DNA from 3 places in the Sporolactobacillus sp. Y61 genome. Region 3 is predicted to be linked to each of the others. Evidence: riboswitches for the same ligand, from Rfam matches in the RefSeq annotation. Region 3 holds a riboswitch; each other region holds the start of a gene.
The links. A riboswitch is a leader RNA that binds a small molecule or an ion and turns the genes downstream of it on or off. The one in region 3 is predicted to bind S-adenosylmethionine.

Region 1 (4,204 bases), 1.3 Mb from region 3:
TCTGACTGACGGGCCTGCACGGCGTGCCCCGGGTGGTCAGGCAGGCCGGGATAATAAACATGCCTGACCTCAGGCTGCTCAGCCAGAAATCCGGCAATTTTACGGGCAGATGCCGCCGACCGGCGAATGCGGACGTCCAGCGTTTTCAGTCCTCTGAGCAGAAGCCAGGCGTCCTGTACACCGAGGACGGCACCCAGCGCGTTTTGCAGAAAATACATTTTTTCCGCAAGTTCCTCACTTCCCGCCACGGCAAGCCCGGCCACAACATCGCTGTGACCGGAAATGAATTTGGTTGCGCTGTGGAGGACCAGATCGGCGCCAAGCGCAAGCGGACGCTGAAATACCGGACTCATAAAGGTATTGTCTGCGAACGTATAACATCGATGGGCTCTGGCAATCTGCGAGATTGCGTGTATATCCGTAATCCTGAAAGTCGGATTGGACGGCGTTTCAATATAAATCACTTTCGTATTCGGTCGAATGGCCCGCTCGACCGCATCCGGATCTGTCATATTGACAAAAGTATGTTCGATGCCAAGCCTGCCCAGAACCTGCGTCAGAATCCGAAACGTCCCGCCGTACACATTCTTCGGAACCACCGCATGATCACCGGAAGAAAGCAGCAGAAAAGCTGTCGAAATCGCCGCCATGCCGGAGGAGAAAGCAAACCCGCGGACACCGCCTTCAAGACGGGCAATGGCCTGTTCCAGCACTTCCCGCGTCGGATTGCCTGATCGGCTGTAGTCATACTTTCCGAACTGATCAAAACTTTTCTGATGAAACGTCGATGACAGGTAGACCGGTACATTCGCCGCACCGGTCTGTTTATCAACTGCCACCGACTCCCGGATCAGCCGTGTCGAAAATCCGAAAGAATCAGCCATGAACCGCCGCCCCCTTCTGTAAAGACCGGAACGCCTGATCCAGATCAGCAATCAGATCATCCGGGTGTTCAATTCCCGCCGACAGGCGAAGCAGCCTGTCGGACAGACCGTATTTCAGCCGCAAAGCTTCGGGAATATCGGCATGCGTCTGTGTCGCCGGATAGGTGATCAGACTTTCCACACCTCCCAGACTCTCAGCAAAAGTAATCAAGTGAAGGGCTTTGAGAAACGGCTCAATATACGCTTTCTTCGTCAGTTCGAAGCTGACCATGCCGCCTTTTCCCGGATACAGCACTTTTGTGACAAAAAGCTGCTTTCCAAGCCAGGCAGCAAGACGCCCGGCATTCTCCTGGTGCTGCCTCATGCGCAGGGCCAGTGTCTTGAGACCGCGTATCAGAAGCCACGAATCAAACGGATCCAGAACCGCACCACAGGAATTGTGATACACTCTCAGCCGTTCTGTCACTTTTTCCGAATTGGATACAACCAGTCCGGCCAGTACATCGTTATGCCCGGCCAGGTACTTGGTTGCACTGTAGACGACCAGGTCTGCCCCCTCGGCGATCGGTTTCTGCAGCACCGGAGTATAGAAGGTATTGTCTACAATCAGCAGTAAATGATTTTTCTTCGTGATATAAGAAAGTTCAGAGATATCGACTTCATGCATCAGCGGATTCGTCGGTGTTTCAATGAACAGCGCTTTAGTCTCCGGACGGATGTCAGCCGCAAGTTCTTCAACGCTTTCGCCGTCCCAGTAAGTAAAGGAGAGGTGAACCTGTTTTGCGAGGATTTCAAACAGACGGTACGTGCCGCCATAAAGGTCACGCGAGGCAATAATGTGGTCACCTGAACTGAAGAGTGAAAAGACAAGCTGAATGGCACTCATACCAGAACTACAGGCAAAACCTTCCTGCCCGCCTTCGATTTCGGCAATCGCCTTCTCGAGGACGGATCGTGTCGGATTTCCTGTTCTGATATAATCATAGCCCTTGGAAATGCCAATGCCCTGATGCCTGTATGCCGTCGATAAATAAATCGGTATATTCACCGCTCCTAACTGGTCAAACCCATTCCCAATCTGCGTCAGCTTCGTTTCCGTCTGATAGTTTGACATGCTCAGTTCCCCCTTTATATATTCAGGGATATCCGGTGCCCGGCTAAAAAATAACAGCCTTCTTCGGAAAGAAGAAGGCTGTTTCACCAGGTTTCTTCTTATCCCTCAGACTCCTTGTTTGGTCTGCTGGAATTAGCACCTTGTCGCCTGCTTTCGGCGACGGTTGCTGAAGCGTCATCGGGCCAGTCCCTCGACTTCTCTTGATAAGAATGGTTTTATTCATTCGTTTTCAGTTGATAATTAGTTTACAATACTTGAATGGTATTTTCAAGATCTGTTTTCTATCCTTATGCAGAACAGTCAGATTTCATGATGCAGGAAACCAATGATCGACCCGTTCAGCTGGGTCAACCGTTCATTTTTTCTGCCAGTTCTTCCGGATAAAGACGCCCCGGCCGGATTCAGCAATTTCTCCGGCATAGCGCTCCGGATTCTTTCGGTAGAACTGCTGGTGCTCCTCTTCAGCCGGATAGAACGTCGCAGCCGGCAGGATGCGCGTGACGATCGGTTTCCTGAATTTTCCGCTTGCTGCCAGCGCCCTTTTCGATTGTTCCGCCAGTGCCTTCTGACGTGCATTGTGATAAAAAATCGCCGTCCGGTAATTTGAGCCGCGGTCAATAAACTGGCCGCCGGCGTCGGTTGGATCAATCTGCCGCCAATAGAGTTCCAGCAATTTTTCATATGGAAAAACGTCCGGATCATATGTAATCTGTACCGCTTCCATGTGGCCGGTCGCGCCGGACTTAACCTGTTCATAGGTCGGATCGGCGACATGTCCGCCTGTATAACCTGAGACTACTTTGATAATCCCGGGAAGTGTATCAAAAGGTTTCACCATGCACCAGAAGCATCCCCCAGCAAAAACCGCCTGCTCCCTCTGTTTACCTTTCATCTGTATCATCCTCTTTATCGCGAGTCAGCTGTTTCGCCGTTACGTCTTTTTCAAGCGGCAGCCGGACTGTAAATGTGGTTCCCTGATTTATGGCGCTGGTTACATCAATTTTACCATGATGCCTGGCAACGATCCAGGAAGCGATAGATAGTCCGAGCCCTGTCCCGCGCTCATCGCTCCGTGAGGCATCTGCCTGGAAAAAACGGTCAAATACGTGCGGCAGATCGGCTTCTGAAATTCCGACTCCGCTGTCTGAAACAGAGAGGCGGGCCATTTTCCCGTCTTTATCAGCCCGAACTGAAATATGACCTTCCGCTGATGTGAATTTCATCGCATTGTCCAGAAGGATGACCAGCAGCTGATGAATGCGCTGCTCGTCTCCGGTGATCACCAGGGTTTCGCAGGCGGTCACGCGAAACGCTTTTCCCTCAAATTCAGCCATTTCCGCAAATGGCTCACTTACTTTTTTCACCATCAGCTGCAGATCCAGCGGTTTCAGATTGACTTCCAGACGATTGGCATCTGAGCGGGCCAGAGTCAGCAGATTGCCAACCAGTTTCGACAAACGCCGTGTCTCACCCAGCATGACGGCAATGTCCTCCCCGCTCTCCTGAATCTTTTTCCGGGGCTGCCTCAGGAGCCCTTCAATCTTCAACTGAAGAATTGACAACGGCGTTCGCAGTTCATGAGACGCATCAGCAACAAACCGGTTCTGCTTATCCCAGGCTTTCTGAATCGGACGGAGCGCGCCTCTCGCCAGAAAATAGCCCACTATAACAGATACGAAGGCGCCTGTCAGAAGTCCGTAAATAATGATCGACAGCAGTGTGTTCAGCAAATTGCGTTCGACGCTGACATCCATCGCATAAACCGCAGTATACGACTCGCCCTGGATTCGAAGTGTCCTAGAAATCACATGATAAACATTTCCATGTGCGTTTTTTTCCTCTACTGTTCCTTTATTTCCCGGAAGAAGCGGTTTGAAGAATGTGATCGTTTCTTCGTCCGTTAAGGTATCGCCGAAACTCGACAGAAAAAGTTCTCTGTCCTTATCCATAATCAGACCGATCACACGCGGATTCCGCGACCGCGGATCAGCTGGTTCAGTACCATCGAGCCTGCCCTGTAAGACAAAGACACGATCAGGTTCCATCCGCGATAGCATTTGATCGGCACTTCTGAAGGTCACGGCTTTTTCATAAAAATAGATGACCCCGCCGAGCAGTGCCAGCATCAGGATCAGAAGTACCGTATTCAGTCCAGTTAATTGAATCAGTGTTTTTCGAAACATCCGGGTCCTCACTCACTTATCGG
Region 2 (4,204 bases), 1.3 Mb from region 3:
GATGGATGGTTTTCCACGCGTCCATCCTGCGCAGGATATGCTGGCACGTTGCGACGAGTTCGCTCAGATACCCTCCGTCCGAACAGGAACCACGAAAGCGATAGTAGTCCGAATGAACGGCACCTGGTGTCAGCGCGTCCAGCATGGATTGGTGCAGGCAGCGAAAATCCTCGGGATCAAGTGATGTACTTCGATCACAAAGGTTATCCAGATAGTCGCTGATGGTCTGATAGGCAACAATGAAAGAGATGATTTCTCTCCTTTTGTCTCCTGCAAGCAGACTGTAAATGGCTCCCCCTTCGCAGTGAAAAGCCTTCGTCTCCATACTTGCGTGCGCCTGTCTTCGCAATTCCGGATCAGGAATCTGATCTGCTTTCTTTTTCCATCGTTCCAGCTCCCGGTGAACGTCAGGAAGTACTTTCCTGTAAATTTGTGACATCAATGTTAAGGGCCCTGCCGGAACAGCCATATCACACTGCCTCCTTCACGATACCCGGTTTCGTTCTTTCACTCATATCTTTCGGCATGTCCATGCTGTGCCTGTCGAAAAAACAAATCAGAATCTGACAATCCTGCGACATGATCTTATGACCTATTATACGCGACATCAACCCGGTATATCACGTGACAGCAAGACAAAAACCGTTCCTGCCGGATAACAGGAACGGTTTTCCTGGTAACTAAGCTGATTTATTTCCCGTTTGCCGGATCGCCGGAAAAAATCTGCTGCTTCAGTAAGGCAGCTTTATCCGTTTTCTCCCACGGCAGATCTATATCAGTACGTCCAAAGTGTCCGTATGCAGCCGTCTGAAGATAAATCGGCCGGCGGAGGTCGAGCATCTTAATAATGCCGGCCGGTCTGAGATCAAAGTTCCTGCGGATCAGATCCACAAGACTTGCTTCTGAGGTCACACCTGTCCCGAACGTATCCACGGAAATGGAAACCGGTTCAGCGACTCCGATCGCATAAGCAAGCTGCACTTCGCATTTGCCCGCAAGTCCCGCCGCCACAATATTTTTAGCCACATATCGGGCGGCATAAGAGGCTGAACGATCCACTTTTGTTGCGTCTTTTCCTGAAAAAGCGCCCCCTCCGTGGTGCGCGTATCCGCCATACGTGTCGACGATGATTTTACGTCCGGTTAATCCCGCGTCACCCTGGGGACCGCCAATGACGAATCGCCCGGTCGGGTTAATTAAGAATCTGGTTTGTTCGTCTATCAGTCCGGCCGGAACAACAGGACGGATCACATGTTCCTGTACATCCTTTTTAATCTGTTCCTCCGTGGCTTCGGGATCATGCTGCGTCGAGACGACAATCGTATCGACTCGTGCAGGGTGACCCGCTTCATCGTATTCAACCGTCACCTGAGTTTTTCCGTCAGGACGTAAATAAGGCACTTCTCCGCTCTTGCGCACATCCGCCAGCCTTTTCGCCAGTTTATGAGCAATAGATATCGGCAGCGGCATCAGTTCCGGTGTTTCATTGACTGCAAAGCCGAACATCATGCCCTGATCACCTGCCCCGATCGCCTCAATTTCGTCGTCCGTCATCTTTCCCTCCCGCGCTTCCAGTGCCCGGTTAACGCCCTGAGCAATGTCGGCAGACTGCTCTTCAATTGAAGTCAGGATGGCACAATTTGAGGCATCAAATCCATACTTCGCATCCGTATAGCCAATATCCTGTATCGTCCTGCGAACTACTTTAGGTATATCTACATAAGTTGAAGTTGAAATTTCTCCCGTCACCAGGACCAGACCCGTATTAACCACTGTTTCGCAGGCCACCCGCGCATTTGGATCTCCGCGCAGCAATTCATCAAGGATGGCATCTGAGATCTGATCGCAGATTTTGTCCGGATGTCCTTCTGTCACCGATTCGGAAGTGAACAGCCTTCGAGAATCCTTCTTCTTCATTTCATTCACCCTGCCTTTTCAACATTATATCCCATATTGTATTTACGGTACCCGATCCCGTTTGCTTTTTGTTTTCAAGGCATGAAAAAAGCCCGGTCCTGTATAAAGGATTAGGCGACTCTTTAACTTGCCTCTTATTGATCAGGAGAACTTCCTGCAGGTTAGCACCGTGCCGTACGCGGCCGGTTGCCGGGCTTCATCGGGCCTGTCCCTCCGCCTGCTCGGAATAAGAGCAGCCATAGTATAACTATTATAATACCGCCGGAAATAACATGTGTCAATATTGAAAAAGCGGTCTCCAGTCATCAGTGAATCGGCAGAACGTACCTGCAGGGTAACAAAGCCTCATCTGTTTTCATAAATGGCAATTCTTTTGGCTATTAGAGAAATTTTTCACGATTTATGGCCCATAATTTGTGAAAACAATATTTTATTAAATGTCAGTGTGATATACTTGATTCGTCGAAAGAAATTCATAAATGAAAGGGATGTTTGTGATGAATGCCACCGTTTTGAAAACGTCCATCACTAAATTATTCACATCGGGAAAAACCTTTGTAGACCTTTCCGCACCTGAGCTTATGGAGAAAGCGCTTGCCAGAAATGAAGGCGCTTTAACGGACAAGGGGGCATTCGCTGTAACCACTGGAAAATACACCGGTCGCTCACCTAAAGACAAATTTTTTGTCAAAGATAAGACAACAGTGAATAAAATTGACTGGAAGCGAAATCAGGAAATCAGCGAATCTGTTTTTCTCGGACTGTACAAAAAAATCGTTACCTATTTGAACAAACAACCAGAACGTTTTGTTTTTCATGGATTTGCCGGGGCTGATCCAAAGAACAGACTGCCCATTCAGGTGGTTAACGAATATGCCTGGCAGAATCTGTTCAGCCGGCAATTATTTATTACCCCGTCACAGGAAGAGCTGCAGGACTTTCATCCAGGATTCACGATATTCTCAGCTCCAGGATGTAAAGCGGATCCTGCCACTGATGGCACGCGTTCTGAGGCCTTCATTATTATTTCTTTTACACACCGCATCGTCCTGATTGGCGGTACCGAATACGGCGGAGAAATCAAGAAATCCATTTTCACAGTCATGAACTATTTGCTCCCACAGCACGGGATCATGTCGATGCATTGCTCTGCCAATCAGGGCTCAGACGGCAGAGTCGCCCTCTTCTTCGGCCTCTCGGGAACAGGCAAAACCACTTTATCAAATGTTTCCGGACGTGCTCTGATTGGCGATGACGAGCACGGCTGGTCGGAACAGGGTGTATTTAATATTGAAGGCGGCTGCTACGCCAAAACCATTCATCTGTCAAAAGAAAAAGAGCCGCAGATCTTTAACAGCATTCAATTTGGAACCGTACTTGAAAATGTCATTCTTGACGATCGGCGAGTGCCTGATTATGATGATAACTCCTTAACAGAGAACACTCGTGCAGCCTATGATCTGCACCATGTGGACCACGCTCTGTTCCCCAGTATCGGCGGTCATCCGAGTGCGATTATCTTTCTGACAGCAGATGCTTTCGGCGTTCTCCCGCCAATCAGCCTGCTGACGCCCGAACAGGCAATGTACCAGTTTCTGTCCGGTTACACAAGTAAACTTGCCGGAACAGAAAGAGGGATAACAGACCCTGAAGCGACCTTCTCCACCTGCTTCGGTGCACCGTTCATGCCGCTTCCCGCCTCCGTGTATGCTGAACTTCTCGGCAAATTAATTAAGCAGCACAATGTAAGCGCTTATCTTGTCAACACCGGCTGGACGGGAGGCCCCTATAAAACAGGCAGCCGCATGAAACTTGCCTATACGCGAAAAATGATAGAAGCTGCACTGGCAGGTACATTTATCAATGCGAAAACAGTCACGGATCCTGTATTCGGTCTGCATGTCCCTGCCCATTGCCCGGGTGTTCCGGATGAGATTCTAATGCCGAAAAACACCTGGGAAGATCCGGCCGCTTATGATCAGACGGCTCGGGAGCTCGCCGGAAAATTCAATGAAAATTTCCGCCATTTTCCGGAAGCATCAGACAGCATCCGTTCTGCGGGACCTGTCAGTCGATAACAGCATACAAAATCATGAACAAGGAAACACGCGCCGTAACCCGGTATGATTCGGGTGCGGCGCGTTTGTCAGCCAGTATCTTTTTTCTGCAGTTCCAGATAGCTTTTCCATTCATTCTCCAGTTCGGATAGGGTCCACTGGTCCAGCTTCCCGGATTCCTTTGTCACATGATGCTGCTCGAGCAGCCTGATCAGATGTTTTTTCCGCGT
Region 3 (4,204 bases):
TTGGCCAAAAAGAAACGAAGACTTTATGAACTGGATGTTCATTCCGTACAAAAAGCCGTCCGTACATTCGCCGAGTCCGGGCAGAAGGATAAGGGGCAAAAGTTATTCCTGAATATTTATCCTTCGACCTTGCTGCACGCCGGTCTGGTTTCCGTGATCAAGGATCTGATCGGGACTTATCCGTTTCTTGCCGGACAGCTGGTTTTCGAGATGGTTGAGAACGAGCGTATTGATGATCTGTCCGGGTTGCAGGACGTGCTGAAGCTGATCAGGCAGGCCGGCATACGGATCGCCGTGGATGATTTTGGTAAGGGGCCCGATAACATGAACCGGACGATCGAGATTGATGCCGATTACATTAAACTGGACCGTTACTTTTCGATTGACCTGAGAACGTCGGAGAAGAAACAGGCGTATGTCGCTTTTCTTATCCGATTTTGTGAAAAATTTCATACAAAACTGATTTTTGAGGGCCTTGAAACCGCAAAGGATATTCACTACATCAGAGAAATGGGCATTCATTATGCGCAGGGCTATGCGCTCGGTCGTCCGCATCTGCTGGGTAAGGCGGTGCGTGGGCATGCTTAGTTCGCAGGCATGGATCTGGCTTTTATCAGGTCTGGATCTCGTCCTGTTCTGTATGGTCACCCTGTGCTACATCCACATCAGACGTGCAGTTAAGAAAACGAAACTTTCCGGCAGAACACTGGAACAACAGATTTTTGAAGCCAAATCAAAAAAGGTCCCGGACAGGCGAAAGCACTACCGGCTGGTTGTGGACGATGAACCGTGCCAGGTGCGGATCCTTGATTTCGGGGATCGCGACCTCCGGAAACTTAATAATAAAAATGTGGATGCAAAAATAAAAGACATCAGCCTTGGCGGTATCAGGCTCTCCTGTCCACTTAATTTTCCGATAAAGGAGGAAGTGCTTATCTATGTCTCATTCCCGATGGATGAGGGGACACTGATACATATGCAGGGAACAGTTGCCTGGAAAAAGGTGAAACATGGGAGGACAGCGGTCGAATATGGTGTGCTTTTCAGCGACTTTCTGCAGCGGAAGAAACCAGAATTCAGAATTATATGAACCACAGGGAACTGGAGAAAATATCAGTCCGCCGACATTCAGGTGATGAACCGAAAGCTCTTTCCATTGACAGAATGGCCTGATTCATAGTAGACTAATATCAACTTAATATATCTTATCAAGAGTGGCGGAGGGACTGGCCCGATGAAACCCGACAACCAGCATCGAAAAAGGTGTATGGTGTCAATTCCAGCAGATGCTCAATCTGAGAGATAAGAAAAATAAACGTAAAAACCCGACGATTATTTTTCTTGTATAAAAGAAAGATAATCGTTTTTTTTTCAGCAGATAGCCCGTGTCACGCCGCTCCGTCAGGGAGGGTCAATCACCACGCTCCAAAGGACGCAGCTTGTGAGCCGTGAAATTTTGTGCAGATAGAGACAACTTGCCTGACCAACAGCCGGTCGTGGACGTTGCCCGGAAAACAGGCTCGGCATCGCTGCCAGGTGGCTCTGTAAATGAGTAGACGGAAAAAATTCCGCTTAACTTAGTAAAAAGAATACAAAACAGCTTCAATAGACGGAGGGATTCCGCCTATTGGTTTCAAAAACATGAAAAGAGAGGATCTTTCATTGCCTAATCGGAAAAATTCCGCTTATGATACGCTGAAACCCGTTCTATTCTGCATTTAAGCGGAAAATCTCCGCTTATTAAGCAAACGAACAAGATTTTTATTAAAGGGGGAGATCCGCATGATCAGGGACGCAGAATACGCGCAGATTGACAACTATCTTGATTTATACCTTTACGCCGGTGAATTACAGGATAAAGAATGGCAGGCACAGATTCGGGTCAAGCTGACTGAGTTACTGGAGGCGTTCAGGAGTTCGGCAGAGAGGTATGAACACACCCTTCGCCGCCAGTATGTGGAAGTCAGCCGCGCGCTGCTCACGCTCTGTCAGAAAATCCGCACCCATATGATTGAACCAACAGATGCGATCGCCGCGCAGCTTTTTGCCCTGAAACAGAAACGCCTGGAACTGGGAAAAGAAATTGATGCCATCAGCAGCGGCGGTCAGCGGATAGGCTAAGGCTGCGTAAAGATAACAAGGACGTGGGTATACAGCCTGCGTCCTTTTTCCATGCGGGCGGATCATGAGCCCTGCTGTTTATAGTAGAACACGGCCAGCTGGGTGCGATCACGCAGCCCCAGTTTAACGAGTATTGAACTGATATAATTGCGGACGGTGCCTTCGCTGAGATAGAGGGCCTGGGCAATTTCACGGTTAGATTTCCCGCTTGCGACCTGCTCGATCATCGCAATTTCACGTTTATTCAGATGAAACGATTCGAAATCCGGCCGGCTCTTCTGTCTGATCAGTCCGGGGATTTTTCTGACAACCGTATCGCCGAAGACCCGCTGGCCGCTTGCCACCGCTTTTAATGCCGGAATAATGCTTTCAAAGTTCTGCTTCAGAATATAGCCCTTAGCTCCGATTTTTAACGCTTCGATAATATACTCGTCATCTGAGAACGTGGTCAGGAAGAGCACATTTGCCTGCGGGTCCTCTTTGAGGATCACCGCTGCGGCGTCTATCCCGGTCATGGCGTCCATCCGGATATCCATCAACAGAATATCCGGTTTCAGCCGGCGATAGAGGGAGATGGCCTGACTTCCGGACGCGCCGCATGCAAGTACCTGAATCACCGGATCCGATTCAAGTATCGTCTGAAGCGATGCGGACACCAGCTGGTCGTCATCCACAATAAGGACCTTCATGATGGCTCTGCCTCCTTTAATTGCTCTGCCTTTTTAGGTACGGAAATAAAGATTTTAAATCCCTGCCCCATCTCGAAATTGATCACACCCCGTAACGCTTCAACCCGGTCCTGCATGTTCTTCAGGCCGATGCCTTCACCGGTATCGACCGGACGCGCCTGCCCGTTATCGGAAATCATTAACTGGTAGAAAGCCGGATGTTCCCGAAGGATGATCCGGGCAGCTGTCGCATTGGAATGACGGGCCATGTTGGACAAAGCCTCCCGGACAATCGAAATCAGTGCGACATTGACTTTGCTTCCCGGCAGCTTATGAACCGAATAATCAAGCGTGACCGGGCAAAAGGTGAACTTATCCTTCAGATCGTTCAGCTGCTTTTCAAGATCGATCGACTCGTCATACAGATCATGTACACTGGAGCGGATGCTGGTCATCGCCTCGGACAGTGTCTCTTTTAAGCGCGAAAGCTCCTCTTTCGTTTTTTTATCACGGTTGATGATCAGCAGGGCACCGGTCTGCAGCAGGGCACGGGAGAGCAGATGACCGACATTATCGTGAATCTCCCTTGCGATTCGGTTGCGTTCGCCAAGCGTTGCCATGCGGACTTCCGTGTCCTGGTTTATCAGCAGATCCTGATTCTGTTTTTTCAGTCGAAAAGCCATCTCCTTCTTCGTATCACGCAGATCGTAGAATTGATTTTTTAATTTAAAAAGGGACGCCGTCCGGTATCTCAGACAGGCGGAGAGCAGCAAGAGCGCCAGGACGAGCATCTGAATCCGAATATCAGATGGCCGGGAGACGGCAAGTGACAGCACGCCCGGGAGCAGGATCCACTGCCCTTTTGAAAAAAAGGAATCATAACAGATCAGCGGCAGAAAAACATAAAACCAGGGCAGGAAAAAGGAAAGTAAGAGGTACACGGCCGTCAGGAAGAGCCGGATGCGCGACTGGTCATAGTAGCTGAGCAGACAGGCACACGTAAAGGAAAGAAGGACGGGGGCTACATTGTCGGTGAATGTGGCCCCGGTCAGGTATACGGCCAGACAGCCGGTCATTAAAATGAGTTTATCGATGAGTGCATCCATAGCGATCTTCCATCCCTGATTCATTCTGTTACATTTATTTAAGCATTTTTCCGGTGCAGGTACAATGCCGGTGATTCATGACAATTGTCATTTCAATTGATGATTGCCGGCACTACCAGAGAAGCGCGGCGCCGGATACACTGGAGATATAAGGGAAGGGAGCTGATCGAGCCATGATTCATGTTCACAATCTGGTTAAAAGGTATGGTGATCTGGTTGCCCTGGATCACCTGTCCCTTGACGTTCATGAAGGGGAGATCTTTGGCCTGCTCGGACCTAATGGATCAGGCAAAAGCACAGCGATAAACT

Region 1: it holds a riboswitch for S-adenosylmethionine, as region 3 does, so the genes downstream of both, ABNN70_RS01575 (aminotransferase class I/II-fold pyridoxal phosphate-dependent enzyme) here and ABNN70_RS07810 (hypothetical protein) in region 3, are expected to answer to the same signal.
Region 2: it holds a riboswitch for S-adenosylmethionine, as region 3 does, so the genes downstream of both, metK (methionine adenosyltransferase) here and ABNN70_RS07810 (hypothetical protein) in region 3, are expected to answer to the same signal.

What each region holds. Positions count from the first base shown of each region.
Region 1 covers NZ_CP159510.1:309,614-313,817, forward strand. The annotation lists gene metC (cystathionine beta-lyase) at 1-884, opposite strand, end outside; gene ABNN70_RS01575 (aminotransferase class I/II-fold pyridoxal phosphate-dependent enzyme) at 877-1,998, opposite strand; SAM riboswitch class I at 2,094-2,208, opposite strand; gene msrA (peptide-methionine (S)-S-oxide reductase MsrA) at 2,354-2,890, opposite strand; gene ABNN70_RS01585 (HAMP domain-containing sensor histidine kinase) at 2,880-4,181, opposite strand; gene ABNN70_RS01590 (response regulator transcription factor) at 4,194-4,204, opposite strand, start outside.
Region 2 covers NZ_CP159510.1:2,959,613-2,963,816, forward strand. The annotation lists gene ABNN70_RS14195 (tetraprenyl-beta-curcumene synthase family protein) at 1-469, opposite strand, end outside; gene metK (methionine adenosyltransferase) at 691-1,917, opposite strand; SAM riboswitch class I at 2,049-2,150, opposite strand; gene pckA (phosphoenolpyruvate carboxykinase (ATP)) at 2,415-3,995, shown strand; gene ABNN70_RS14210 (Fur-regulated basic protein FbpA) at 4,064-4,204, opposite strand, start outside.
Region 3 covers NZ_CP159510.1:1,645,137-1,649,340, forward strand. The annotation lists gene ABNN70_RS07800 (EAL domain-containing protein) at 1-588, shown strand, start outside; gene ABNN70_RS07805 (PilZ domain-containing protein) at 581-1,090, shown strand; SAM riboswitch class I at 1,203-1,309, shown strand; gene ABNN70_RS07810 (hypothetical protein) at 1,783-2,121, shown strand; gene ABNN70_RS07815 (response regulator transcription factor) at 2,184-2,810, opposite strand; gene ABNN70_RS07820 (histidine kinase) at 2,807-3,895, opposite strand; gene ABNN70_RS07825 (ABC transporter ATP-binding protein) at 4,069-4,204, shown strand, end outside.